Gimesia maris: one gene and its partner. The protein of the gene in region 2 interacts with the protein of the main gene of each other region in a pairwise test. Links are inferred from orthologs where the notes say so. Each region holds a gene or a part of one and is shown on either strand. Other genes may lie near its edges. The genes, in order: GmarT_RS15520 and rsfS.

The links.
Region 1: the proteins of rsfS (region 2) and GmarT_RS15520 interact in binary tests that used the Escherichia coli proteins (3 or more experiments, as listed by UniProt). The link is inferred for Gimesia maris from one-to-one orthologs.

The regions. Positions count from the first base shown.
Region 1 is NZ_CP042910.1:4,209,802-4,221,887, forward strand. Bases 3,769-6,721 are described here. They hold GmarT_RS15520 (ATP-binding protein), read right to left. Parts: upstream 5,882-6,721; coding sequence 4,655-5,881; downstream 3,769-4,654. Other genes in these bases: GmarT_RS15515 (DUF5682 family protein), read right to left, coding at 3,769-4,524; GmarT_RS15525 (hypothetical protein), read right to left, coding at 5,884-6,721. Also shown: GmarT_RS15510 (hypothetical protein), read right to left, coding at 1-934; more of GmarT_RS15515, read right to left, coding at 931-3,768; more of GmarT_RS15525, read right to left, coding at 6,722-10,956; GmarT_RS15530 (DUF4132 domain-containing protein), read right to left, coding at 10,953-11,873.
Region 2 is NZ_CP042910.1:5,612,665-5,624,690, reverse strand. What follows is about bases 1-2,893. They hold rsfS (ribosome silencing factor), read right to left. Parts: upstream 1,676-2,893; coding sequence 1,325-1,675; downstream 1-1,324. Other genes in these bases: GmarT_RS20880 (sodium-translocating pyrophosphatase), read right to left, coding at 1,847-2,893; argS (arginine--tRNA ligase), read right to left, coding at 1-1,207. In the rest of the region: more of GmarT_RS20880, read right to left, coding at 2,894-4,363; GmarT_RS20875 (Minf_1886 family protein), read right to left, coding at 4,848-5,264; GmarT_RS20870 (PSP1 domain-containing protein), read right to left, coding at 5,567-6,418; holB (DNA polymerase III subunit delta'), read right to left, coding at 6,618-7,679; GmarT_RS20860 (lipoyl domain-containing protein), read right to left, coding at 7,699-7,974; lipA (lipoyl synthase), read right to left, coding at 7,975-8,874; GmarT_RS20850 (lipoyl(octanoyl) transferase LipB), read right to left, coding at 8,861-9,664; GmarT_RS20845 (COG1361 family protein), read left to right, coding at 10,111-12,026. UniProt on the Escherichia coli protein: Functions as a ribosomal silencing factor. Interacts with ribosomal protein uL14 (rplN), blocking formation of intersubunit bridge B8.

The DNA of each region.
Region 1 (12,086 bases), 1.4 Mb from region 2 along the record:
GTCGTCCCTGTAGTGATGCCGTGAGTCCGGTCCCCACATAAAGACTGCGTGCCAGTTTGTGTGCGGGCTGGATCAATGAGCCCATTTCAACTCCGCCCCGATAGGCGTCCCGCGCCAGTTGCTCATCACCGGGTCTGACCTCACCAACAGAATAAAAACGACTATCTCCCCCCAGAAACAGTACAGTCGCCCCCGCAAAGCCACTGCGAGTCAGCACAGGTTCGGCCAGCAGGCCCTGTAATTTCCCGGGTTCAACCGGAAATTGCGCACGACGCGAGGTTCCCACCCAATATGGGGCAACCGATTTTTCATCCAGCAACCGCCGTGTTGTTTCTAATGCGTCTGCAATATCCAATGCCAGTTGTAACGGATCAGACTCGGGTGAACGCTTACGGAATTCCAGAGTGCCGGACATAATCCTTAACCCGGTGACGGCAGCGCGGTGCAGACCTTCGGCGCGGCACTGATGTACCGATCGTAATAACTGTGACTGCAGCAGCACGCCGGTATTGGTCACACCAGCTTCCAGAATCCGAGTGAGGGCCCGCACGAATTCTGAGGCAGCCTGCCGTTGCCCGGGACTGAGCTCCGTTTCTACGACCTCCCCCTGCTCTTCGAAAGACTCCGCACTCTCCGCAGAAACCGCATCAGGTAAAACCACATCCAGACTGGTCAGGCAGGCGGCAATATGAAAACAATGGGGTGCCAGCAGACAGGAGCAGACCATCTGATCGATAGTTTCCAGGTGAGTTCCAGAGAAGACTACCGTTTCGTTACCAGCTTCCACCTGCCAGGTGGTCTGTGCCCACTGCCATCGCCATTCCTTCGCGGCTTGGGGATTTCGATCCAGGCGTCTTCGGACCCGGTCCGGCGTTGCATCAATGATCGCAGCAACGACGTTGGGAGAAACCGTGGGGCGCGGGGGTTTGGTCATGCTGTCCCTCCGCGGATCTGATCACCCACCCACTCCGCCAGTCGTTCCGGGCTGACGGCTGCGACAGGCATTCCCGCCTGCACCACTGCCGCGGCTGTTCCCGCATGATAACGGGGCTTCGCCTCGTCATTCAGAGCCGCCAATCCGATGAGCTTTGCACCGGAACTGGACAGCATGACCACCTCAGACAACAACTCCGGCACCGACACACCTTCTTCAAAATCGGTCACAAGTACCACCAGCGTCCGGGACGGATTTGTAATCGACTCGCGCGCCGCCCGCAGCCCCAGGCCAATATGCGTCCCTCCCCCGATCTGAATTTCCATCAGAAGCGACAATGGATCCTCTACCCTGCCGGTAAAATCAATCACCTGTGTACTGAAGGCAAAAAACTTGACATCGATGGCCGGTAAAGCTGAAAATATCGCGGCCATCATGGAACTGTATATCACAGAAGCTTCCATTGATCCGGAAACATCCACCACAAATATCAGATGCCAGTCCATCTGCCTTTTGGCGGGCAGACGATAAACCAGACGCGTCGGAGCAATCGAGATCCGGCCATCACTTTTGCGATAGGCGGTATGCAAATTGGAATTCAATGTTCTGGCGAAATCCAGACGCGGACTGCGACGACGCGTCGGACGGGCGATACTCAATCCATGCAAAGCAGGTCTCAGACGATTCGCCAGCTGTTTTGCCATCCGCTCGGTAATGTTCCGGGCAAGTTTCCGCAACAGACCCAGTTCACGTTCTGAAAGTGCGCCGCGTAATGAGAGCACCTGCTCCAACAGTTCGACAGAAGGTCTCACCGTGGCATGATTCAGGTGCTCCAAAACCGCGGCACGACCATTGACAGCAGCCTCACCCAGAACTTCTTCGCAAACATCTTTACCGAATAACCTTTCGACATCAGAAATCCACTCCCGGACGGAAGGCGCTGCAGCTTCAGTCCCTCCCCGATCAGATGCCAGATCTCCCTGAAGACCACGGCCCTCTCGCTCCGAACCGCCATACAGTTGATCCAGGGTCCCTGCCACCTGCTGACTCTTCGGAGTCGAGCAGCCTTTCACACCTAATATCAGCCGCCAGCGATCAGCCAGTGGAATCTCTCCAGGAGCTTCGGCCACTCGTATCGGTTTCGCAAAGGGATCTTTTATATTTAACTGTCGCAATGGAAAATCCGGAAATAAATTCGCAATTGCTTCACGGCCTTTGCGATCGGCAACCAGTGACTGAGCCAGACGTTCCGGATTTTCCAGATGATGCAGATGTGAGCCTCTCGGGCCATCCGGTTCTAAAATGAGCAGACGATCCCTCAACAAGCGGACTCGGTCAGCTGGCGAAATCGAAAGAAAACCTTTCCGCAGCGCTGGCAGGCGCACCAGAAATTCGTCATCTGCTGAATCACCCAAGCGCTCTGCCAATCCGGACAGCCAGACCGGATCAACTGATACCAGCGGCAGCAGTGGCACCAGCAGGCCATTCAGCCTCAAACTGACTTTCGTTCGTCCTTCATGTGTGCTCGCCGCATCATACCAGCCTGCCAGACAGGCCTGGAAGACATCAGCCGCAATCAGATCTGCTGCAACCTGTGCCCCCCAGGCAGCGCCCTGCATCAGCGGTGATCCTTGCCTGCTCAGCCGTGATAGCTGATCCCGTAAGGCAGGAAGCAGTGAGGACAGTTCCTGATTCCCGGCCACGCTGCCAGAGAGTTCACCTGTAATCATTGCCGCCAGATCAGTCAGCAGGATGACATCGGCGGGGTCAGTAGAACCAAGCAGCCCTTTTAAATGTGAGAGCGCCGTTTCTACCAGTGGTCGCAGTTTCAACAACTCTGGCTGCACCTGAAACAGTTCAACATCCGGAGGCACGGCATCCTCCGCATCCAGTGGTAAACCAGAGATATGACCGGCAGAAATGCGCTGCAGGAGTGAGGCGGCTTCTATGAGTTGTGAAGGTGAGGCAGCCTGCATGAACGTTGCCTGCAACTCTAACAGTAGTGATTTCGTAATGTTACCCAGTCCGCATTCGGCGGCAACATTCAGACGTGCCAGCAGGGTTGCCGGATGCTGTGTCTCACTTTCAACCCCGTCTGCAGCCTGATGCTGAATCCGTTGAATGAACGCCTGGCAGGCCTGATCGAGGGTTGCCCCATTGATTCCGGAGGCCTCGACCGTTGCAGCAGTCGCATGAGTCCATTGCACGCGCCAGACTTCGGTCAGGTTTTCCCGGTGTCCGGTTTGTGCCGAATCCTTTCGCTGGGCATAAGACAGGTTGAGTAGACATAAACGACGCAAGACAACCGCGCGGGCACGATCCAGGGGAGAACGCAGCGGATCAAGTCGCAGCTCGCGAGGCTCATGACTCACAGAATCAGGGCCCGGCAGCTTCAATCGCTTGATGGCGGCTTCAATCTGTAATGCCAGACCGCTGCGTGGTGTCCCTGCGGGCAGTTGCCCTGTTTTCGATCCGACTAATACCGTCTGTGCCGCCGCCGCTACAGCCCGCCCCCGTCCCAGCAGTTCTCCCTGCACCAGAGCAGTTTCGACCGCTTCCAGAAATTCCGCTCGCCCCGGAACCTGATACCCCCGCAGCTGTGATAAATCACGAGCGAAGCGTACGACTTCCATCGCATCCGGGGTACCTGCCACATGTCCTGCCTGTCGAAGCTCGCGGCAAAGCTTCACTGCCAGATCGACGACCAGTTCATTACCTGCTGCTACCGTTTCCACCTGCAACATACTCTGCTGCCAGACCGGATCCATAATCCCGGCAGGATAGCCGCTTCGCTGATCGAGTTGGGTAAAAGAATAAGGTATCAGCGAAGTATCCAGCGTCTTTGGTGGGGATCCTGCTGCCTGCTGCTTCAGGGGAGCAGGCGCTGACCAGAGAACAGGTTCGGGCAAGAGCGCTGCCGCATGAAACGCCCCGACGATCACCGCGGTACGGGTGGGAGCAGACTGGATTGCAGCGCGCATCGCCGCTTCGCGATGTACATCATGAAAAGAGGGCCCCCCGGATGAATGCCGGATCATCCAGCCAAACTGCAAAGCCGCCCGGCGAATTGACTCCGGTGAGGAACCGACAGCGGGCGTCTCCACCATTTTATCCCACAGTTCCCCGGTGTCGCGAACCCCCGTTTTGGCCAGCAGTCTCTCCAGCCAGCTGGTACCTATTGACTGGTTCTCATCCGGAATTTCCTGCGAGTCAAGCAAGGCCATCGAAGTCAGATCCAGATCACACAAAGTCACCGAAACATCATGCCGATCAGCCCAGCGTATGGCTGCCAGTTCCGGGGAAAAATCCGCCAGCGGATAAAAGGACAACAGCTTCGCATCACCACAGGCAGCCAGCGCGACAGGCGCTTCCAGTTCTGGCAGCCCCAGGTAATGCAGCCAGCGTTGAAAATCGGGTGGCATCTCCAACAGGATTGCTTCAGGCTGATACTGGTCCAGCAGAAAGGGCAGCCCCCGTGCCAGCGCAGCAGAATGGTGTCGGACCCCAATCAGCCACGGGGTCGTACAATCGGCCATCTGCTTGAGAACATCTTCTGGCAGGTCATCCCTGTCGGGTGGTGCACTTCGCATTGAATTTTTGTGTTCTCCCTTCGTTCAAACCCGGTCCAATCTGGTGTGCCTCCCCATGATCCATTGCGACTTTCATACTATGATATCCGTACTAATGGCCCCGGAGTCGGTTTATAAACTTGAACAAAGTCTAGATCTCCAACTCCGCATCTTCCAGTACGTGCCGCAGATCATACATCCGCTTCCAGAGCGAGTCACTCTCACTACGCCTGCGAACCGGGCCGTCCCAGTACGCCAGCAGTCGGTCCCGATCATCCGAATTATCTTTGAAGACCACCCCCAGCAGATATCCGGGAACCAGCGAGACGGGATCTTTCTGCGAAGCAAAGAACGCACCTTGTCGTGTGATGGCCGCAGCAACGGTCACTGCCTCGGCTGTGCTCATCACAGCTGCCGGTCGTTCCACCGACCAGCCTTCATCCGTTCGTCCGTCCCGCAGGTCACGAAATGTCGTCACCAGTATCTCCAGCAACCGCTGATCCACTTCTGGGGTTATTCCGGACTCCTGCAGGACCGCTCTGGACCGATCACCTACCAGCTGAACTTCCTGCTGCGGATCTGAAATCGGCATCACTGTTTCAAAATTGAACCGGCGTTTCAAGGCTGCCGACATTTCGGACACCCCCCGATCACGCAGGTTGGCGGTCGCGATGAGATTAAAACCCGGAGCGGCAAATACACTGCCGGCCTCTCCACTGAGCTCGGGAATCATCAGGCGGCGTTCGCTGAGAATGCTGATCAGCGCATCCTGCACTTCAGGTAGACAGCGGGTTATTTCTTCGATTCGCACGAGTGCCCCCTGTTTCATCCCCGTGAGCACAGGTGAAGGAACAAGTGCCTCTGGTCGTGGCCCCTGGTCGAGTAACATCGCATAGTTCCAGCCGTATCGCAGATGATCTTCACTCGCCCCCGCTGTCCCCTGAATCGTCAGGGCGCTGGTTCCGCTGATCGCTGCCGACAGCAGTTCCCCCAGCATGCTTTTTGCCGTACCTGGCTGCCCGACGAGTAACAGTCCCCGTTCGCCTGCCAGTGTGACCACACAACGTTCTACCAGAGATCGTGGACCGACAAATTTCGCTTCCAGCTTCATTGACCTGTGGAAATCAGCGGGGAGTTTGGCTGCAGCCGGGGCGCGAATCGATTCCCCATCCGTACCACATAGAAAATCGACGACCCGCTCCGGTGAGAGCTGCCAGCCGGCAGGTCGGGGAGAAGTATCAATCGCAGACAGAAACGTCAGCTGTGCTGCATATTTTTCTTCCGCGGGCGCCTGTTGCCTGTGTGCTGTATCTGTCATCGGTGACGCTTCCGCAGACTGATCACGGTCAGACTTCCTGACTGCTTTTTTCTTTGCCATGGTTATTTTTTCTTTCGGTTCCGTTTCACTTCTTCGTAACGCGGCTCATCACCGTCTTTTACTCGCTGCCAGGCTGCAGTAAATAATTCTTCAAAAGGCCTCAATACCAGCGGGACGCCAACAGGAAATGGTACCGGATACTCCAGATCCGGTTCAACCAGATGCTCGATCTTCCAGGTTTCCAGAGGCAGCAAGGGAGCTTTCAATTCGGTCCATTCACCGGGCAGGAAGATGTTTCGCCCTGCTCGAGCCCGTTTGGCTTCCAGTACGAGTTCCTTGTCGATCAGTTCCGCTGCTGCATTTTTGATCAGGGCCAGCTTCCAGCCATTCCAGGTCCGCAGATTCACCGTCGAAGGATCGGGGAGTGCGAGCAGTTGAGCATACAAAACGGCGGCGTCTTCTGAAATCTTATATTTCTTCTGAATCTCTGCCACAACATCAGGAGCTGTCAACAGTGGATTCTGCAGCCACTGGTCCGCTTCATATCCGGAAGCGAGAATTGACTTTTCCAATTTTTTAAAGCCCGGGCTCAGTAAGAGAACCACAGTCTGCAGACTGTACTGCAGGCCTGAATAATATTCATCCTGTATTATCTGGTTTTCGATTGCGAGCAGTCGGTTCATCTCAGCAGAGCTGCTGAGCGCAGGAGGGTGAAAGGCAGTCAGCACCTGATGAATCGCATCACAGGACGCGGCGGAAATCAATTCATCATCATATCTGTAAATTGGATATTTTTTATCTTTTTTCCCTTTTCCCAGATTCTGATTCAGCCACTCCTGGGGAGTCGGTATTTTTCTCTTCTCGTCATGATTGTGCAGATAAATAACACGTAACGGAATCAACGTTTTAGGACTGTTTAATAACTTGTGAACCTGCTTGATCAAGGGAGGCATCATGCCGCGTGCTGCATGACCCGTTGGTGTGAAGTAATGCACCAGACCAACCAGCTGAGTAATCGATTTGAGCATATCAGGTGTGATCGTGATCTGCCGTTTCTTTGCGAAGACATCCAGGTCTGGAACATTCCCGTCTTCCGTATATTCGATACGCATCTCCAGTAGCTGCAGCAATGGATCTCTCCCGGGATCAGCAGCCAGACTGAGCAGTTGCTCGTGGCTGACACGCTGCCAAGTCGACGCTTTTGCCAGTGCGGAAAGCTGTTTCTGCAGTCCGGCATCCAGGGGTAAACGCCGGGGCATACTGGTTTCCCAGGTCTCGATCAGCGAATCAAAAGCTTCTGTATGATCTTCCGCAAAGGGCGCGGCAGCGTTACAGGCGACCAGGGACCGGCAAAGCTGGTTGAACAGATCCTGGTTCATGTTTTGCAATGACTGTTTGGCAGCGCTGACTTCCGTGACTTTCAATCCCAAAGCTTTGCGGATCTCGGAAGGCATGAAATTATTCGCATACGCGTCCATCTTCAAGCCTGCCAGCCAGATCAAAGCAATTTCCGCGGGTGTCACCCCCAGTCGCTCGGCAATCGTTTTTAATTCCGAACTGGAAGGTAATGCGAGCCCTTCTTGTTTTCGTGCGGCTTGGATGAATTCAGCTGTTTCTTCGAAACCGAGATCCGGTTTCAAGTCACGGATATTCTCCACTTTCATTCCAGGAGGTTTGCCGGGAGTCCTGGCTGTCGAGTAACGCAGAATTTCATAAGGCATTTCGTTATAGCGTAAACATTCCAGGACGATAAACTGGTCTTTCCCCTTTTCCAGTGTGTAGGACGCGCCCCCCTCGACGTCAACATCATAACCGCCATACTGTTTCAGCTTTGCTTTGGCAGGACAACCTTGCATGATACTGAATTTGCCCGGCAGCGAGGCCAGATTCAGCTCATTCCAGAATTCAAGAAATTCAATCCAGAGAATCTCAACATTCTCTTTTGATTCCAGATTTGAGGCAGCCGCCCGCCAGTAGGCGCGCCAACTTTGTAAAGCTAAGTCATTTAATAAGGTGAACCAGATCACTGGACAACCGGGGAGATCGCTCCCCGTTGACTCTCCCTTCAGAAATGCCGCCACGGCACTCAAATGCTTTTTCAGCGAAGCCCCCTCCTGGTGGAGACCATAATAATTAGTGCGAGGCAGATTCCAGGAAATACCAGCCGCTTCAATCGCCTGATCCTCTTTAGCAGTTGAGCCGAAATCTTCCTTTTCTGAACTCTCAATCAGGTCTGTCAGATTATCTTGAAAAGCTTTGATATTCATCGCAGCCTGGGCAATGTTGCCTGCCACTCCGGTCAGTAACCGCTCCGGTGCCTCAGGCAGCCATTTTGTTAACTCAGAATGCAGCTGTGGAAACTGGAGTTCTTCAACTTGGATTTCTTTTTTATTTTTCTGTTTCAGCTCTTTTTTAATTTGATCCAGATCCAGATTGACCGCCTGCAGGAGTTTTTTACACTGATCCAGACTGGTTTGACGTAATTTACGCGAAGAAGCCATATGTCGAGGCTGCATCAAATGCCAGAACGTGATCGGCAGCAGCACACTCTGACCGGCGGCAAACCCAAAATGAAAGGGCTGCAGGCGCGCAACCACTGTTGTGCCTGTCGGATCCCACACACAACAGGCTCCACCGCGAGTGTCACCTTGCGCAGACACAGGTAGAAACGCGTCACCTCCCGGCTGTTTTAATAATCCAATAGGAGCCTGAGTGCCGTTATGACCATCGATCAAAGGTTGATCCCAGCGACGGCCATCAATCCCTTCTCCGTAATAAGTACCATCACTGCGTTGGACTGCTTTCCAGCCCAGCATACCACCCTGCGTGCCCAAAGGCGTGTGCTCAGTTCCCACAGGAGCGGGCAGCAACTCCGAGAACAAGTACTCTGTCTTTTCCTTATTCTCTGTTTCAAACCAGGCCGGCAGACTCGCGCGAATTTCAGCACCTGTCTCCGGATTGACTTCCAGCAACTTCGACTGGTATTCACTCGTTTCATAATCGAACTCCTGCGTGAACCGCCAGAACCGATCACCATCGTGGAAAAACCGCATTCCCATCGGAGGTTGCTTGTCTCCCGCATGAACGATTCGATTTCCCCGAAACGCACCACCATCCGGCATCTGAACCGAAAGATGTTCTCGGGGATTACCCAGTGAAAAGTTGATGGAGTACGTTTTTTCGGGGTTGCTCGACCAGTAAAAATAATCTGACCAGGATGTATCCCGGTAGCCAACCGCCAGATCTTCGCCAACCACCTCTATTCCTTGAACGTGGCAGTTGGCAGGAATCCGTAGTTCGTGCTTTTTGATTCTCCCGTCACCTGAGATCACATAAGCATGAGTGCTGTCATTCAAAACGATGGCAGGAAAAGTCAATGAGCAACAATGGACTCGATACGAATCGAGTTCCAGTTTGAGTTGATTTTCTTCGATCACCTGTTCCAATGCAGGCAGACCATACTCATCAATCACTCCTGCCTGCAGGGTCTTTTGAATGACTTCTGTCGGATCAAAATCGGCAAGACGTTTGGACAGATCGGGAAACAGTCTTAACGTATCCGGCCACAGGGTCTTTTGCAGCCGGACGCTGATATCGATAAAGCTGGCCAGTCCACTCTGTTCCAACTGATCAATCATTTCTGACGTGTGTTCGCGCCACAATCCCAGAATTCCCGGACGGTCGCCGGCTGCCTGGGGAAAGAACTGGTGTTCGGCGGTGATTCGATATCCCCCCAGCACCCGCTCCCCCGGGCGTGGTATGAGAGCAGAATCCAGATCGTTCAGAATGACAGCGCGAAACCGCTCATCTTGACCGGCATACACAATATCCTGATTTCGAAATTCGTGTGCATTATCGATCTCAAGCCAGCCCAGAAAGGAAATGGAACAACCTCCCACAGGATCTGCGACGGGAATCCCATTCGCCAGAGCCGCTTCGAGCAGGTCCACATCAATACTGCGACCCCGATAGCGGCCGCTTACCTGCAAAGGTAAAGGAGTCTGTTCCTGATTTAAACGAGGTATCAGTTTTCTGAACATCTCCAGGATTTGATTCGATGCGGGTACCTGTTCCCCAATCAGCCGCCCCAGCCAGATCGCGATTGGCTCGCCCAGTGGTGGTGCCCCCTGATATTGATCTTCCCAGAGAAATTCAAGTACGCCCCATTGTTCCAGCAGTTCCAGCCAGACATCCGTTTTACTTTCATAATAGCGATCGGCTTCCGGCTTGGTCTGCTGCAAAAGTGCAATGGCAAATGCAGGTTTCCGCGCTACGATCCGTTGACTATGCTTACTGCAGGACTTCCAGAACTGCATCGAAGCCCGGCCCATAGCAGGGGCTTCAACAATCTCTTCCAGCCACTGCTCCAGTTCCGTATCGACATCCAAATCAGCGGCTTTCGCCAGCTTGATAAAATCTTTCGGCAGATTCGCCCACGGCGCCATTCCGCCACGCGTTCGTCGCACACATAAATCCTGAAAGATCTGAAAGGCCTCTTCTGCAGGGTACTGGTCTGAGAGATCCTGCGAATATTCAGACAACGCTTTTCCCGCCAGGCAGCCGGAAAGTACAAACTCTAAAACGACATCGCGGCGGCGCTCCCGATCTGATTCCAGAGCATGCACGCGTTCTGCTTCCAGAGACTTATTTAAAGACCGCGCGGCATAGGTCTGATTACCGAGATCTTTATAGGTTCTCCCTACCTCTTCCCAGTAAGGAGGTAGAAAATGTCGGGCAGAACGCCCCAGTTCCCGGGCAATTTCCACATACGCATCCCAGGCATGTCCCGGTTTGGATTTTGCCCTGCGAGCCGTCCCCTTCATCTGTTTGACCAGGTCCAGAGCAAACCGGGCATTCTCCGGATCATTGATCAATGCCCAGGCCGCGAATCCCAGGCTCCCTCGCTGCTGCACTCCCACTGCCTGAGAAATCTCCGGTGGTTCAAAGCCCAGAAAATCCATCGCCAGATCTTCCGCTTCACCCAGTCGCTCAGACGCCAGTCGGATGACAGGTCGACCATTGAGTGCCGGATGCTGATAGCTGCGCGCAACAATCGATTCTGTGGTCACCTCATCTGCCTTGGTTTTTATCGGCAGAAGTCCCCCAGCGGCTAATTTAATGGTTGTCGTACTCATGAGTTGTCAATTTCTTCTTTCTCAACCTGACGCTTGGCGTAAATTTGTGAAGCCATCAGCATCCCTTCGCTGAAGGTCACCGGTCCCACATCCTCTATCTTCTGCGGAACCTGTTCCTCGTTCACGAAAATCAATTCTCCCGTAGATGTTTCCGACTCGGGATATTCGTCTCCCACCCAGAACCGCGCTTCCAGCGGGATGGAGTTCTCCCAGATTTTGTTGCAGGCATAACCACCTCTCACCGGATTTCCCAGGCGTTTACAAAGGGACGTTACAAAATTGAGTTGCGCGAATCGCCCCCCCTGAAAATCCGTGATGCGTGTTAGATCCTGTTGTGCTGCGGTCGCAGAAAAGACGGTGCGGAACAGTTGATTGATCGCCTGTGAAAATTTGAGATCAACGGAAATTTCGCGTAAATCTTCCAGACCATCAATCAGAATCGGATGCGGAATCAAAATCTGGGCAGCTTTGATCCATTGGGTTTCACCGTCGCGGTCGACAACGCCTATTCCCTTTTTCGCCACCACATCTCGCAGCAGCCCGGTCTGCTCAGTATTCGCCTTGCCCTTGGCATCCAGTGGGGTCACGACCATATTGCGTAATGCGTCGGACCAGACAGGGTCAGCCCAGACTGCTTCTACCGCATCGCGGGGTACCGGCAGTGATCGCAGCATCCAGGTTTCGATGCGGTGTTGACATTCCATTTCATGATCGGCCAGCCACTCGCACAGCGCCAAAAGCTGCTCGGCCAGTTCTGTTTCTTTGAGCCACTTGGGCACGGCACTTAATTTTTTCCCTTTCGGATTGCGACAAACCAGTTTTCCCCGGTGTACTCCTAATGCATATTCTTTTTCTGCATCCAGCCAGGAGATATCTTCGATCGCTTTGCTTTTGACGCTCGATTCCGCAGCCGCCATACCTGTCGACTCCCAGTAAGAGAAGATTGGTCCATATCAGATGTGAATAGAGAACATTATGACCATATTTACATCTGCAGAGCAACTCACCTCTTTTACCGGAAGTCCGATATTTCCACTTTCATGGAATCTCAAACAGTTTTGCCACTTTTCAGTTCTAAATGGTCTGAAGCCACTCACTCCGTTGCCGAAGATTTCAGCATTCAACAAGAA
Region 2 (12,026 bases):
GGTCTGCCTTCAGTTCCTCTGCACGATATTTAATCGTGGCGAGGTCCGTAGTCGCATAGGTAAATGCACCATCCTGTTTCTGAACGATGAAGGGGGCTTTGAAACCATCGATAAAGACGCAGATTGCGCCCTGGCTCTCTTTGGCGAGACCCTTCTGTTTCAGGCTTTCGACGACGTCTGCCAGCATGGGGTGATAATAACTTTCCCCCAGTGCCATATCAAAGTGAATATCGAGTCGATCATAGACGTTCTGGATCGCTTCCAGGCAGGCGGGTAGGAACTGATTCCAGAGTGCAAGATTTTCAGCATCTCCGGCATGCAGATTGGCTGTTTCATCTCGTGCCTGTCGCGCGATATCAGGGAATGCGACGGCTTTGCTGTGCAGATCTTCGTTCTGTTCCAGTTCCGTCAGCTTTTCCTGCATTGATCTGACATCAGATTTTCGTTCTGCGATATCAGACTTCAGCTTCTTCTCTTGCTTCTGGATTTTTTTATCCGTCTGGTCGGCGGAACTTTCGAGCGTTTTCAGTTTCGCTTCCAGTTGCTCAATGTCGTTTTCCCGCTGAGGCAGAGTCTTTTTGGTCGCATGGTAATCTGAGAGTTGGTTCACGAGCCGATACAGTCGCGCCAGTTCGGTAACCGGGGCTTCCTCAAAAGCGGCTTCGTTCAGGAAATGCTTGTACCCGAAAATAATCATACCAAACTGGGTTCCCCAGTCGCCGATATGATTGTCGCCGACCACATCGTGTCCCAGGAATTTCAGGACGCGATAATTGGCATCGCCGATCACGGTACTTCTTAAATGTCCCACATGCATGGGCTTGGCGACATTCGGGGCAGAAAAGTCAACGACCACCTTTTGTGGCGATTCTGCAGGGACAACCCCCAGACGTTCGTCTGCCACCAGATTTTGTGTCTGAGTGTTCAACCATTCCTGCTTGAGTTTGATATTAATAAAGCCGGGGCCCGCGACTTCCAGGGGTTCGCAGAAATCGGACAGATCGACTTTTTCCACGATCTGTGTTGCCAGGTCGCGTGGTTTCAAATCGGGGATTCTGGCTGCCAGGGGCATGGCGAAATTCGCCTGGTAGTCACCAAACTTTGCATCCTGCGATGCTTTCAGCATTTCGATCACCGAAGAGGGATCATCTGTCCATTCAGTCAGGACCGGTTCAAATCGACTTCTGATTTCTGCGAGAATATTCATTATACACGCCCGGGGCAGAGATGCCGGGCTCCTTGGCTACTGGAAAGATACGGACACAGATTCTTCTACGCCCAGAATACCGACTGCGAGCTGAGATTGGTAGAAACAGCGGATCTGTCAGTGGGAATCCGTGCGGAAAGACTGCCAGTCCACTTTTTTGGCGTCAGCCCAGAGGCGTTCGAGGTCATACTGTTCCCGGGCTTCTTCTGTGAAAATATGCAGGACAATGTCCCCATAATCTCCCAGAATCCATTCACTGTCTTTACCCTCAATGTTACGACGGCGCGTGCTCTCGCGTTTCATCAGAACGCGAATTTCCTCTGCAATCGCGTTGCTCTGCCTCTGGTTGGTGGCGGTTGCAATAATGAAGTAGTCAAACAAAGGTGTAATTTTAGCGACATCCAGTACAACGATGTCTTTGCCTTTGAAGTCCTCGCAGGTTTTTGCACACAGGCAGGCACGTTCCAGGCTGGACGCACTTTCAATAGAATCAGATTGTTGAGAAGGTTCGGTGTTGATTTTGTGACCTTTAGACTGTGTCCAGTTTTACTGTAGCATCTCCGTGGCTATTTGGATCGAGTATCATCGATCGGGAGACGCTATGGTTAAATGTGACGCGCTCTAGCCTGTTTCAAATACTTAAAATAACTCAAGTGCGTATTGAATAATAAATCCGGCTATGACAACAGAAACCATACTCATCAGCTTGATCAGGATGTTCAGACTCGGGCCACTGGTGTCCTTAAAGGGGTCACCAACGGTGTCGCCGACTACTGTGGCTTTGTGCGCATCAGTTCCTTTGCCGCCATGAGCGCCTGCTTCAATGTACTTTTTCGCATTATCCCAGGCACCACCGGCATTAGCCATCATAATGGCAACTGCAAACCCGCTCGTCAAGGCACCCACCAGCAGTCCGACGACCCCGGGAACACCCAGGATGACTCCCACGACGACTGGTGAAAGCAGACCCAGCATCGCAGGCAGGATCATTTCCCGTTGCGCCGCTGCCGTACTGATTTCGACACAGGCGGCGTAATCCGGTTCGGCCTTATTCTCCATGATACCTGTAATTTCCCGGAACTGGCGACGGACTTCGTCCACCATCGCGCCTGCAGCCCGCCCCACGGCTTTCATGGTCATGGCACAGAAGACGAAGGCGACCATTACCCCAAAGAAGATCCCGACCAGTACCTTCGGGTTCAGGATGGAAAAATTATAAAACCGGGAGAAGTCGGGCACCGTTGCCGTCTTGACGTCTACGCATTCTCCCCGTTCCAGCAGTTCTGAAATATTCAGATCACGAATGATCGAACCGACTTCTGCGCTCATGATTTTTTCCCGACCTGGAGTAATCTGAGCGACATTCAAAGCAGGGAACAGCAGGAATCCCTGGTTGTTATGTTTCACTTCCAGGCCATCCCTGTCCGGAGTCCGTAAGGCAATACAGTTCGAGCTTAATTTTAGTGCGGAAGCGTTAGTCATATCATCTGAAATGGTTTCCACAATGGCTGAATGTTCGACCCATCGCTCAAAGCCGACGCGAACTTCCTCAACATACGCGGCCAGCAAGGCCAGCGCGGTCAAAGCGGCAGAACCGATGGCAAATCCTTTTCCGGTGGCAGCAGTGGTATTTCCCAGGCTGTCCAGGGCATCGGTTCGCTGTCGGACGTAGGGTTCCTGTCCGCTCATTTCCGCATTGCCACCGGCGTTGTCAGCAATAGGGCCATAAGCATCCGTTGCCAACGTCACACCCAGAGTACTCAACATTCCGACGGCAGCAATCGCGACGCCATAGAGGCCCATCGCAAAGATTTGTGAATTGGCAAAATCGAATCCGGTACAAAGTCCAAACGCCATGATGATCGCCACGCCGATCACGACAATCGGAACCCAGACGCTGTAAAAACCTTCTGCAATCCCCGCAATGATCACCGTTGCCGGTCCAGTGGAGGACTGGTCCGCGATAAAGCGGGTCGGGCGAAATTCATCACTGGTTGAGTATTCGGTCCACTTGCCGATAAGCCAGCCGGAGACCAGTCCGCAGACAATTGCGCCGAATACACCAAACAGCCTGTTACCCACCAGGAGTGGAGAATCCGCGGGTATTCCAGATGACTGAGAAGGAATGACCAGCATGATCCAGACCAAAGCCAGTGCCGCGACAATCACGCCGAATGCACTGGTGTCAATTCCCTTGGCCAGCGCTTTCAGCAGGTTCTTCTGTGAAGCTCCTTCTTCCGTTCGGACCATAAAAATTCCGGTGACGGACAGGAAGATTCCCACGCCAGCCAGGCACATCGGCAACAGCAGACACATCATCTGCATTTTAGGGTAACCATGATAGGCGGCTACACCCAGTGCACCACTGGCAAGGATCGACCCGCAATAAGATTCGTAAAGGTCGGCTCCCATACCTGCGACATCGCCGACGTTATCTCCCACGTTATCGGCGATTGTCGCCGGGTTACGGGGATCGTCTTCGGGAATGCCTGCTTCGACTTTCCCAACCAGGTCGGCACCAACGTCGGCCGCTTTGGTAAAGATACCACCGCCTACGCGAGCAAACAGTGCCTGGCTGCTGGCACCCATTCCGAAGCAGAGCATCGTGACCGTGATTTCTGCCAGAGGCATTTTCACCACCCAGTGCAGGACGCCAAACCAGAGCGTGATATCCAGCAGGCCCAGGCCGACCACCACGAGACCCATTACCGCACCACTGCGAAAAGCGACCTGTAAACCGCTGTTCAATGATTCCTTGGCAGCATGGGCGGTGCGGGCAGAGGCGAGTGTTGCGGTCCGCATTCCGAACCAGCCTGCCAGCGCAGAAAAGAAGCCTCCGGTTAAGAAGGCGAATGGCACCCAGTGCGACTGTGTTTTTAAACCAAAGGCCATGAACGCCAGCAGGGCACAGACGATGGCAAAAAAGACGGTTACAACTTTAAATTGACGATCCAGATACGCACGAGCGCCTTCGCGGACATGCTCGGCTATCTTTCGCATCGTGGGATCGCCTTCACTCTGGTTGACCATCCAGCAGAAAAAGCGAAAGGCTGTGAACAGAGCGAACATGGCACCTGCGATGGCAATGCACCAGCTGATGACGACTGTTGAGTTTTCTGCTTCGATCGCCAGATCCGTGGAAGCTTCTGCTGCCATCAGCGGGGCTGAGCATAAAAGAATGGCGAAACTAGAGGTGATGAGAGTTGAGAAAAATCGTACGGGAGTGAGTCGAGCGCGGGGATTAAACCTCATCCTTAGAGTTAACTCCAATTAATTAGCCGTTGTAAATCTTGATGTAAAACCTCAAAACCTCAATTGATTCCGGGCAACAGTCAGCACGTAACTTGTATGCTCAAAAAATACGAAACGCATCTCATTAAACGAGAGCGTCGCTTGCACAATTCTCATCATTTCGAACTGTCCTGGAGACACTAACGTCAGCCTGAAAACACGCTGGGTAAACTCAAAAAACTCTATCGGGGGAGTGTATCATCTGGGATGAAGATTGCAATAACAGTAACTTAACAAACTTCGTTTAACACAAAACTTGCTAGACTGAGTGCGCAGCGGCGAACGTGGATAGAGCTGGAAATTTCAGGGAGAGTTGAGCGCTGATCGGCTGGTTCGCTGGCTCTTTGAATCAGACGTTTTTGGCAGGAGTCTGATTGAAAACCTGGCTTGTGTCGATGACATACGCAACATCAAAGACCTGTTCGAAATCATAGATGTCAACAAAGTCTTCCAGGCGGTCGTGCTCTGTTTTTCGCATCCGGCCATGTTCAATCATCTCAAACACCATCTTGCCGAAGTCTCTGGTGGATTGAACACCCCATTGTTTGAAAACCGTGAGTGTCATTAAGCCGAATTGTTTTAAGGCGAGTTCTCGCACACCTTCCAGCAGTTCCTGTCCGGAGACATGTGCTTCTTCCTGTTCGTCTTCCTGCGTTGCCTGACGTGAGAAGATTTCCTGAGCCTGCTGGAGTGCTTCAAAAATAAAGTCGTAGGCATTGGGATGAAATTGCAACTTGGGGCGGGAAAGATTTGTGGCAGATGTCATTTTTTCACCCATTACCTGTCTAAAACGTGAATAACAGCGGCGCTGTGATTTTTCTGATTTGTGACGCACGTGATAACAACGGCTGTGTCACTTTTTGAATACTCGATTTAATGGATCTGAAGACGCTACAGTAAAACCGGATACAGTCTAGTGTTTCTAATCAGTCTGGTCGGGTCAAGACTTTCTTATAGTATAACCCGTCAGATATGGGAAATTATCGATCAGGGATTCTGGAAAATCAATCCCGAGTTACTCGATTTCGTTAATAATCAGACTCCCCCTGATACCTGATTTATTTGCCGTTACTGCTTGGCAGGGTTTTCCCCGCGTTTCTTTTTGATCACTTCCAGAATGTCTTTTTTGTGTACGATCGTTCTTTTCATGTCAGGGTAGATGACTTGTACACACTCGGAAAGGATTTCCTGGTTCGTGACTTTCGCTTCTCCCTTGCTGGTAATAATCGTCGAGCCGACAGGAGGCAGTTCCTTCTTATAGCTTTTATAGGTTTCGTATTCATAACGCAGGCAACATTTCAGGCGTCCACATCGCCCTGAGAGCTTATTGGGATCCAGTGACGTTTTCTGCAGTTTTGCCATCTTCATGGAGACGGGAGGCATTTCCGTCAGATGGGTTCCGCAGCAGACCGTTTTCCCGCAATCACCATAATCCGCCAGCAGCTTCGCTTCATCGCGCACTCCAATCTGGCGCATTTCGATTCGTGAACGATATTTTCTTGCCAGCGCTTTCACCAGCTCGCGAAAGTCAACGCGTTTTTCTGCCAGATAGTAGAAGACGACCCGCTCACCACCGAACAGGTGCTCGACGTCAACCAGCTGCATTTGCAGTTTGTGTTCGTTTACCAGTTCCTGGCATCCCAGAAATTCATTGCGTTCTTCATGGCGGTTCTGGTCCCGCTGGCGATAGTCATCATCGGTCACCAGGCGGATAATTCGTCCGGCTACCGAAGCGTCCTTCATAAATGATTTAACGCGTTCTGTTGCAGGCGACAGGACTTCTCCCCATTCATGCCCCCGGTCGCTTTTGATGATTACAGCCGCATTACGTGGTAGTTCGGGCAGACCTTTGCTGGTAAATTCTCCAATGAGTCGGGTGGAACCGTAGCGTACGATATATCCGGAAGCTTCAATATTCATAGATTATGATTTCATCGAGTTGAGATTGGATGCAGCAGCCATTGTGCAGAATAAGTCAGCAACAGCATAGGAATCAGCATGACTGCTCAGATCAGTTTATTATAGCCGGACTCGATCTGGCAATCTCTAATTAAACGCAGGAAAACACATTTATTTGAAAACCGTACACTGTTTCCCGAATCGAGCTTGCAGACGGAGCTTATTTCGTCTGGATTTCCCGCAGATCCTGGCTTAAGCTCTCGATGCATAAAGGCAGCGTTACATTCTGATTGATCTGCTCCTCTGTCTGCAGCATCCGGCTCAACAGATTTCCAATCGTTTCAATCCGGTCTTCCGTTTCACCAGGCAAACCGGCAACAAATGATTCCACATTACCGGCAGTTGGAGCAGCCTGGTAAGCGGCGGCGCACTGTAAAGACTGATGGTAGAAATCGGCACAGAATTTGATGACCCACAATGCTGTTTTTCTCTGTGCGGCTGTATTGCCTCCCACGTCATCGATAGCCTGAATCACGGATTCGGAAAATGCCTGCGGTTGAAACGGATGTCGACTGAGCAGTCTGGTGATATTGCCCCGCAGAGACTGAAGATTTTCATCCAGAAGCTGCCTCGCAATATTCAGGGAACCTGCAGACAGACGCGCGATCTCTATTGCCTGGTCCTCGGACTCTACGAGTTGCTGATCTATTAACAGAGCGGCAACGTCTTCCTGGGTCAACCGGTTGAATCGGATCAGCTGACAGCGGGAACGGATCGTAGGCAGAATGGCATCCAGTTCACTCGCAATCAGAATCATTAAATAGTTCGCAGAGGGTTCTTCCAGTGTCTTCAGCAGTGCATTGGCACTTTCAGCATTCATTTTGTCCGCATCGTCAATGATGGCAATCCGGCGGTCACCCACCATGGGACGCAGCGACATTTCATAACAGACGCCTTCCCGACCTCGATGATCATCATCGCCAATGATCAGGCTGAGAGGCAGAATGTTTTTGTCGGGGGGGCATTCTATCGAAATCAGATCGGGGTGTGTTCCCGCTGCCATCTGTTTGCAGGAGTCGCAGGTCCGACAGCAGCTTAACTCGTCCGCGGGAGTTTGAAGACAAAACAGGCATTGGGCCAGATGTAGTGCGACCCGCTTCTTACCGATACCAGCTGCGCCTGAGAACAGGAGCGCATGAGGCAGGCGGCTGCGTGACAGCGCACGATCCAGCATTTCCAGAATGGGGTGGTGGCCTCGAATGGAGTCGGTTGTCGTGCTCATCCACATCTCTTTTCAGAAATCAGTCTTCCGTGTTCCAGTCCGATTCGGTTTCAGAATCCAGTGGCTCAATCCAGCCCAGGATCATACCCGTTGTGACTTCCATTCCGGGCTGACATTCACAAGAAATAATCGTGCCGGCACAGGGGGCTTCGACGTCAAAGGTAACGCCGGGAATCAGCAGTTCGACCACTCGATCACCGGTGGCGACAGATTCCCCTGCATGTGTCAGCCACAGACTGACTTTGAGCGGCTGAGGAGAACTGTAGACCGGAGGAACAAGGATCGGTGTCGCCATTCAGGAATCTTTTCCCAGGACAGATGCCATCTCGCCGGCATTATAACTGGAACGTACAAAAGGACCGCTGGCGACCAGTTTGAAGCCCATGGCCCGGACCTGGTCTCCGACTTCGTCAAATTCTTCAGGTGGCAGGAAGCGTTCTACAGGCAGATTCTGAGGTGTCGGCTGCAGGTACTGGCCGATGGTAATCATGTCACATCCGACGGCCCGCAGATCCGCGCAGACTTCCAGCACTTCTTCCCGGGTTTCGCCCAGTCCGAGCATGATTCCACTTTTGGTAACAATTGTCGGATCTGTTTCCTTGACCTGAAGCAGCAGGTCCAGTGTTCGTTGATAAACGGCGTTACGTCGCACGCGGTGATAAAGGCGAGGCACCGTTTCCGTATTGTGGTTGAAGACATCCGGGTGAGCTTCTATCACGCGCTGGATAGCTTTGCGATCGCCGCGAAAGTCGGGGGTGAGAACTTCGATGTCAGCGTCCATCCGTGCGCGGATTGCCAGGATGCAGTTGTAAAAATGCTCTGCTCCCCCGTCGGGCAGGTCATCACGGGTGACCGAGGTAATCACAACATGCTCCAGTCCGAGTCGCACTGCCGCTTCTGCCACTCGTTCCGGTTCATCCAACTGCACGGTTTCTGTTTTCCCTTTAGCGATCGAACAGAATCCGCAAGGCCGCGTACAGACATTTCCCAGGATCATCAGTGTCGCGGTCTTGTGTGACCAGCACTCGGTTCGGTTCGGGCACTTGGCGCTTTCGCAGACCGTGACCAGTTTCAAGTCGTCGATCACATTACTGGTGAATGCCATCCCTGGTTCGGGCAAAGGCCGCTTCAGCCATTTGGGAAGTCGCTGTCGGGGTTCCGGGGTGGTGTCTGTCAGAATATTAAGGGTGGACATAAACTTTTTTCTTCACTCTTTGCAGTAAGGGGTGTCGTGTGAATATATGGGTCCGTTGGTAACCAAACTGTTGAACCAGATTCCTGACGATGCTTTCGCGGACTGAACTCATACTGGCTTCCCGCGTGAGTGTCGCAGAAAGTGAGGTCAGACGATGGTCATGCTGATTGGCATCGATCAGCCGCTGTAATTTCATATCGGGTGAGACATTAATATACAAACCATAGTAAGAAATCCAGGATTTGATCGCAGCCCCCAGAAAGGCAAACTGGCCACAACGGCCGAAAATATCTGCGGAATCGGGATGCCGCTCGGCTTCAATTCCCAGTTCCGCAGACATTTGCAACAGGGACTGTACTAAACCGTTCTGAAAGTCATCCATCCCCAGGCCGATCTGTCTTAAAGGGAGCAGGGGATACACGGCTAACTGTCCGGGGGCATGTAATAAGGCCCCTCCCCCCCGGTTCACCCAGCGGACATCCAGTTGGCTGGCCTTGAATTCCTGGCTGGAATCGGCCAGCTGCGCATGACTGCCTTCCCGGCCTACTGTAATGATGGGGGGATGCTCACACACAAACAGAGTCGCCTGATCAGTATCCTGTTGTCTGATTTCCTGCAGAGCCCGTTCCTGAAGCGCGAGAAGCGAGTCGAAGTCGACACAGCCCAGCATATAGACCTTAATTGATGTATGGCGGGGAGTTGTCTGGTTCATATCAGGGTCAGGTAAATTCATGATCCTGTCTACAGGTTCAGGGTAATCAATCTGCTGTTCGATAACGGTCAGCGACACTGTCATTTTCAGGGGTTCACTCGCGGAGTCAATCTTCAGAACGTGGAAATCCTGATTTGTCCGGGATCCGGACAGCAGATCACATTTAGAACTCCCTGATTTCCAGTTTTCCTGTTGAGAGCTGGTATTGAATGAAGAATACAAGGTGTGGGGTGTTGTAAGTGACTTGTATGAATGCGATTAGGTGCTTTCTGGTTTGTGCCGTACGCCGTCCCGGAGAATAATCGTCATAACCGGAATACCTTGCAATTCCGGTTTATTTTAAAAAATCAGCATATCTGATTCAATTCCTTGGATCCTCAGATCCGATAGAGAGAAATGGATAAAACTAATACGCCGCTTTGTAATTTATCAGACCACTCCCGCTCTCAGAGCTCTTCATGTCAAATCAAACCTCAAATCAGTTCCGATCCAGCAGTAAATTCCAATCGGTAAGGAGAAACAAAATGCGACGCGGAAAAAAGATGCTCGCGATATTTTCAACTATGGTAATGAGTGCGAGTATCGCCACCGCCGATGATCGCATACTCGAATCAAAGTCGCCCTTTGATTCGGCTTCCACTTCCCGGTCCTCCAGTCAGTATTTTTCCGGTCAGGCACCTGAGAATAATACGGGACGGATCACGATTTCGCAGCCTCGTCAGAATGCAGCTGTCAAAGAGCAGTCAGCAGAATACAGGCCGACTGACAAAGAACGTCTCTCACAGGTTCCAAATTATTACAAGGAACTGTTTGGCCAGGAACGTCCTTATCGCCGACTGGATAACAAAGCAAAAACAGAGACTCCCGCGCCAAGCCAGTCTCAGTTCCAGCAGATTGGTCATTCTGAACCACAAAGTGGAAAAAAACAGTACCACTTCGAAACATTCAATTCAAAACAGTCAGACAAGCAGAATATTGTTCATGCTGAATTTCAGCAGGGTAACCAGAAATCTGCCCAAGGCAAGATTCAGCAGGTCAGTGCAGGGAACTCACGTGAAAACCAGTTCCGTCTGCCAACGGAGTTCAGTCAATCGGCTCCACAGACTCCCAGCCTTTCCATTCCCCGGATTCCGGATCGAAAGACTGTGGAAAACAAGCATCATCTGACTTTTGGATCCGCGGCTGCTGCACCAAAAACAGAGCAACCTTCCGGAATTACAATCAGTGCGTCTCCCAGCACTCGTCGTGTGAGTGAAATCAGTGTGAAACCTGTGGGTGCCGCTTCGGATGAAGCAACTGCAAAACTGACCCATAAATGGATCAAGAAAACAGAAATTAACGTAGGTCAGGAATGTGAATTCGAACTGGAAATTAAAAACGAAGGAAAACAGGCTGCCCAGGACCTGCTGGTCGAAGCATTCTTTCCGATTTCCGTGCGGCTGACAAATGCGGAACCTCTTCCCAGTTCCAGTCGTGATCATCTGGAATGGAAATTTGAATCGCTGAAAGCCGGCGAAACGAAAGTAATCCGGATTTCAATGATTCCCAGTCAGCGGGGTGCCATTTCTGCTGTTGCCAATGTTCGCTCAACCAGTGCTCTGGCTGAATCGTTCATGGTAGCAGAACCCATGCTGCAGGTTGCCGTCAAAGGTCCAACCAATGTAATGATCGGTGAACCCGCTTCTCAATCTGTCACCATCTCCAACCCGGGGACTGGTACATTGCACAATGTTGTGCTCGAAGCTGAAATTCCCAAGGGACTGGAACATGTGACCGCAGAATATCTGCAGATGCAGGTGGGATCACTCAATCCTGGTGAATCGCGAACCATTCGACTGGCTTTAGCCGCCGTGATGGGTGGTGAGCAGGTCGTGAACGTCCAGGCAAAAGCCGAAGGTGGTCTGGTTCAGGCGACACAGGCTCGTGTAAATGTTATCGCTCCGAAAGTTCAGGTTGCCATCGATGGTCCCGGACTTCGCTACAAAGGTCGCAGTGCTCAGTACGTCATCACGACACTCAACGATGGTGCTGCTGCTACGAATAATGTTCGCGTCTTGCACAAAATTCCTGAAGGATTTGAATTCGTCAATGCCGATCACGGTGGACAGTTCAATCCGGAAGATTCTACGATCAGCTGGTTTCTTGGTCGGATGGAACCAGGTCAAACTGCCAGTGTGAACCTGGAGTTAAAAACCAAAACCATCGGTAACTATGTGCATCACGTACGAGCCATTTCTGAACACAACGTAAAATCAGACGCTCAGATTCAGACACGAATTGAAGGAACTGCCCAGCTGGTTCTGGAAATCGCTGACCTGGACGATCCTGTCGAAATCGGTAAAGAAACCGGTTACAAGGTGGTTGTTAAGAATGATGGTAGTAAGTCAGCACAGAATGTTTCGGTCTCCTGCGAACTGCCTCCTGGTGTGGAACTGATTAC